2 regions of the Maccoyibacter intestinihominis genome follow, and region 2 is predicted to be linked to the other one. Evidence: predicted binding sites of a transcription regulator. Region 2 holds the regulator's gene; the other holds the start of a gene.
The links. Region 2 encodes NrdR, which represses ribonucleotide reductase genes. Its sites were predicted from a motif close to CACAANATNTTGTG; they were not measured.

Region 1: the regulator NrdR is predicted to act here: its motif matches at 1,430-1,443, upstream of nrdD (anaerobic ribonucleoside-triphosphate reductase).

The regions. Positions count from the first base shown of each region.
Region 1 is NZ_JBBMEX010000001.1:295,312-297,725, forward strand. It holds gene der (ribosome biogenesis GTPase Der) at 1-521, shown strand, start outside; gene plsY (glycerol-3-phosphate 1-O-acyltransferase PlsY) at 525-1,172, shown strand; gene nrdD (anaerobic ribonucleoside-triphosphate reductase) at 1,538-2,414, shown strand, end outside.
Region 2 is NZ_JBBMEX010000004.1:173,430-175,843, forward strand. It holds gene pta (phosphate acetyltransferase) at 1-245, opposite strand, end outside; gene WMO43_RS05620 (hypothetical protein) at 465-842, opposite strand; gene nrdR (transcriptional regulator NrdR) at 930-1,382, opposite strand; gene WMO43_RS05630 (YlmC/YmxH family sporulation protein) at 1,472-1,726, opposite strand; gene ychF (redox-regulated ATPase YchF) at 1,801-2,414, opposite strand, start outside.

The sequences.
Region 1 (2,414 bases), on a different contig from region 2:
ACGCAACCGAGGGTGTGACGGAGCAGGATGCGAAAATCGCAGGAATCGCACATGACAGAGGAAAAGGGATCATCATAGCGGTCAATAAGTGGGATGCCATTGAAAAGAATGATAAGACGGTCAAAGAGCATACAGACAGGATCCGTCAGATTTTAAGTTTTATGCCTTATGCAGAGATTATCTTTATTTCGGCAAAGACCGGTCAGAGACTGCACCGTATCTATGAAATGATCGATGTTGTCATTGAGAATAACTCCATGCGTGTGGCAACCGGTGTACTCAACGAGATCATGACAGAGGCAGTGGCTATGCAGCAGCCGCCTTCTGATAAGGGAAAACGCCTGCGTCTTTACTATATTACACAGGTAGCGGTAAAACCGCCGACATTTGTTATTTTTGTCAATGACAAACAGTTAATGCATTTCTCCTATACACGATATATTGAGAACCGTATCAGGGATGCGTTTGGATTTAGGGGAACATCCCTAAAATTCATCATCCGGGAGAGAAAGGAAGGTTAGACTATGACAGTGGGCAGGATCATCTGTATTCTGATTGGCTACGCCATAGGACTGTTTCAGACGGGATATATCTATGGAAAAACACAACATATTGATATCAGGGAACACGGAAGCGGAAATGCGGGAACCACCAATACCCTGCGTACACTTGGTTTTAAAGCAGGAGCGATCACGTTCGCGGGGGATTGTGGAAAAGCAATCCTTGCCATTTTTATCTCCTGGCTGATCTTTCATGCTCAATATCCGGAAGGGATCAAATTATTGGGGATGTATGCCGGCTTAGGTGCGGTTTTAGGGCATAACTATCCGTTTTATATGAAGTTTAAAGGTGGAAAAGGAATTGCCTGTACTACGGGGGTAATCTTAGCGTTCCATTGGCAGATGGCACCGTTATGTATCGGACTGTTTATTGTAGTGGTGCTGCTGACGCAGTATGTCTCTTTGGGTTCGATCCTGTTAGTCAGTGTCTTTTTTATCGAACTTTTATTGTTTGGCCAGACCGGGCATCTTCCGGTCGCAGATACATATCTGCCGGAAATCTATGTCTTAGGTGGGATTTTTACACTAATGGCGATCTGGAGACACCGGGCGAACATCAAACGGTTGTTGAGTGGAACAGAGAATAAGTTAAATCTGTTTAAAAAGAAATAAGACGTATCAGAAAACTGAAAATAAAAGGGGAAGAGGGTGGTTCCGCCGGCTTGCGGAGCCACCCTCTTTAGGGTAATGAGAAAATGAAAAACTACGTTGTTATCTTTTAATGATGACAATTTTATAATAAATAGAAATTGTGACAAATATTTGACTTGATTATAAAAAAAATATGAAGAAAAATAAAAAAAGTAGAAACTTCTAAAAAGTGATTAGAGGTTGACTTCATATAGTAGAAGTGATAGGATAATAAGACACACAATATATAGTGTAAAAATAAAAGAAACATAATAACACATACAAAATGTGGGTAACATAATATAGAACTTCAGTCTACATAAAGAAACACCGGAGGGATGGTTGGAATGATCAAAGTAGTAAAAAAAGACGGAACAAAGGAAGATTTTAACGTACAGAAAGTGGTAGTGGCGGTCAACAAATCAGCATACCGTGCATTGATCACATTTACACAGGAGGAGTTGGATTTCATCTGCCAGTTTGTCGAAGAAAAAGTCAAAGAGATGCAGATCACCGAGGTACCGATCGCTACGATGCATAATATCGTGGAGGGTGCCTTAGAGCGTGTCAACCCGATCGTGGCAAAGAGCTATCGTGATTACCGCAATTACAAGCAGGATTTTGTACAGATGTTAGACGAGGTCTACAAAAAGAGCCAGTCCATTATGTACATTGGCGATAAAGAAAATTCCAATACAGACAGTGCTTTGGTCTCCACCAAACGAAGCCTGATCTTTAACGAGTTAAATAAAGAGTTGTACAAAAAATTCTTTATGACCACCGAAGAGATCCAGGCATGCCGTGACGGCTATATTTATGTACATGATATGTCTGCAAGAAGAGATACGATGAACTGCTGCCTTTTCGATGTGGAGAATGTCTTACGGGGCGGATTCGAGATGGGAAATCTCTGGTATAACGAGCCAAAGACCCTAGATGTAGCCTTTGATGTCATCGGAGATATTGTATTAAGTGCAGCAAGCCAGCAGTATGGCGGTTTTACCGTGCCGAGTGTGGAAAAGATCTTAGAACCTTATGCACAGAAATCCTATAAAAAATATAAAGAAAAATATTTAGGACTCGGATTGAGTGAGGAGCGTGCCGAGGAAGAGACCATCAAGGACATTAAGAGAGATTTTGAGCAGGGTGTTCAGGGATGGGAATATAAATTTAATTCCGTATCCTCAAGCCGTGGGGATTATCCGTTTATTACGATGACCTTTG
Region 2 (2,414 bases):
TCCACCATCTCATCCATTTTTTCATAGGTAGACGGTGTTAAAATCTTTGCTCCACGGATATTATAACCCGCTTCCTGTGCCGCTTCCCATACGGCATCCTCTTCGCCGATCAGGATCGGCTGCAAAAAATTACCTGCTAACAGCCGCGATGCAGCCTCTATGACACGTGGGTCTGTACCTTCCGGCAATACGATCGTCTTCGGATCCTCCCGCAGCAATCGGATATAGGAATCAAAATCAAACATTAAAAACACCTCCCAAGGTCTTTCATCTTCTCCGTTAATCTTATATTTTTATTTTATACCTATCGTTTTTGTTTTTCAACTATGTTTGCTAATTATTTCCTTGTTTCTTTGCCAATTGTTCTTCTGTTTGTTCTCCTGTTCCCTTAAGTTCAGACTTTTTCTTTTTCGGTCAAAAAAAGAAGAAGATTCTAAGAATCCTCTTCCATATCTCAGTTCTATTTATTTGAACGAAAAATCTTCGATTTCCGGCATTGGAACTACCGGTTTTGCTGTCTCTGCGGATGCACTGTGTCCTACAAAGAACTGATACTGATGAAGCACTTCATCTTTTTTCATATCAGAAACGGCTTTTTGAACATCCAGACTCCGGATATCACTGTCGACCCCCTTTAAAGGATATTCTTTTCCCGGCTGATATGTATCGGCATACTCTGCTGCACCAAAAGTCTGCTTTTGTTCCGGTTTTACAGACTGCATTTTCCCTGTAGAAAAATTCTCTATCGGATTACTGATCTGATCACTACCGGAATTACCTGTCACACGACCTATGGAGTTGTCATAATATCCTTCATAAGGACGGATTTTTGAAATTTCCATAACTTCAAAACCTTCTTTCGCTTATCCTAAGTTCTCACATATTAGTTTTATCGGCTTCATTCGTAAAAACTTTAACAGCTACCGCTTTTATTTATCCAAAATCTTCTTTAATTCATTCATAAAGGTGTTGACATCTTTAAACTCACGATATACAGAGGCAAATCTTACATATGCAACTGCCTCTAAATCCTTGAGCTTATCCATGACGATCTCTCCAATGACGGAACTTGGGATTTCTTTTTCTTCACGGTTAAAAATCTCGGTCTCCACATCATCGATCAACTGATTGATCCGGTTGACGGAAATCGGTCTTTTATGGCAGGCACGAAGTATCCCCGCCTCTATCTTGGTGCGGTCATACTGCTCCCTGTTATTATCCTTCTTGATGACGATCAGCGGTATGGTCTCTACTTTTTCATAAGTAGTAAAGCGCTTTCCACATTCATCACATAATCTGCGGCGGCGAATCGAGTTATTATCATCCGCCGGTCTTGAGTCGATGACCCTCGTATTTTCACTGCTGCAAAACGGACATTTCATCCCATGTTCCTCCTTGGACATACTATTTGCCCCAATTATAAACATTTCGTCAATTATTGTCAACCATTTCACAGATTATGTAACTCTGCTTACAGTCTCTTTTTGATTTCATCTACTTTTACATCGACTAAGATAATATCCGGTCCGATCCGTATGACATTACACCATGGAATAAAAAACTCACAGTCTCTTCCGAAAAATCCCCAGAACCTCGCCGGTCCCGGTACGATCAGTGCTTTGATGCACCCGGTACACTCATCCAGTTCGAGATCCATCACATGCCCTAAACAATGACAGTCACAGACATTGATGACATTCTTTTCTCTCAATTCACACAGTCTCATTTTTTACTCACATACTGTTCTCTTGTATCCATTGTATGCATGATAAAAAGAACTGTGCTCTATGTGTAATATTTTTATACATTAAAGCGGAATAAGATTACATCGCCGTCTTTTACGACATATTCTTTTCCTTCCAGTCCTACCAGACCTTTTTCTTTTGCGGCTGAAAGGCTTCCACAATCGAGTAAATCCTGATAATTGACTACCTCTGCACGGATAAATCCACGTTCAAAATCCGTATGGATCTTTCCGGCTGCCTGCGGTGCTTTTGTTCCGATCTTGATCGTCCATGCTCTTGTCTCATCTTCTCCTGCTGTCAGGTAGCTGATCAATCCAAGCAGGGAATAACTTGCCTTGATAAGTTTTTCAAGTCCTGATTCTTTTAAACCAAGTTCCTCTAAGAACATTGCTTTTTCTTCATCATCTAATTCTGCAATCTCCTGCTCGATCTGTGCACAGATAACAAATACTTCGCACGCTTCTTCTTTTGCGTGTTCGCGCACTTTCTGCACATAAGCATTGGATGCACCGTCATCTGCTAAATCATCTTCTGATACGTTTGCTGCATAAATCACAGGTTTTGCCGTCAACAGATTATATTCTTTAAACCACTTCTGCTCATCCTCATCTTCGCCAAGTTCAAAGGTTTTTGCCAGATTTCCTTCTTCTAAGTGTGCCTTGATCTTTT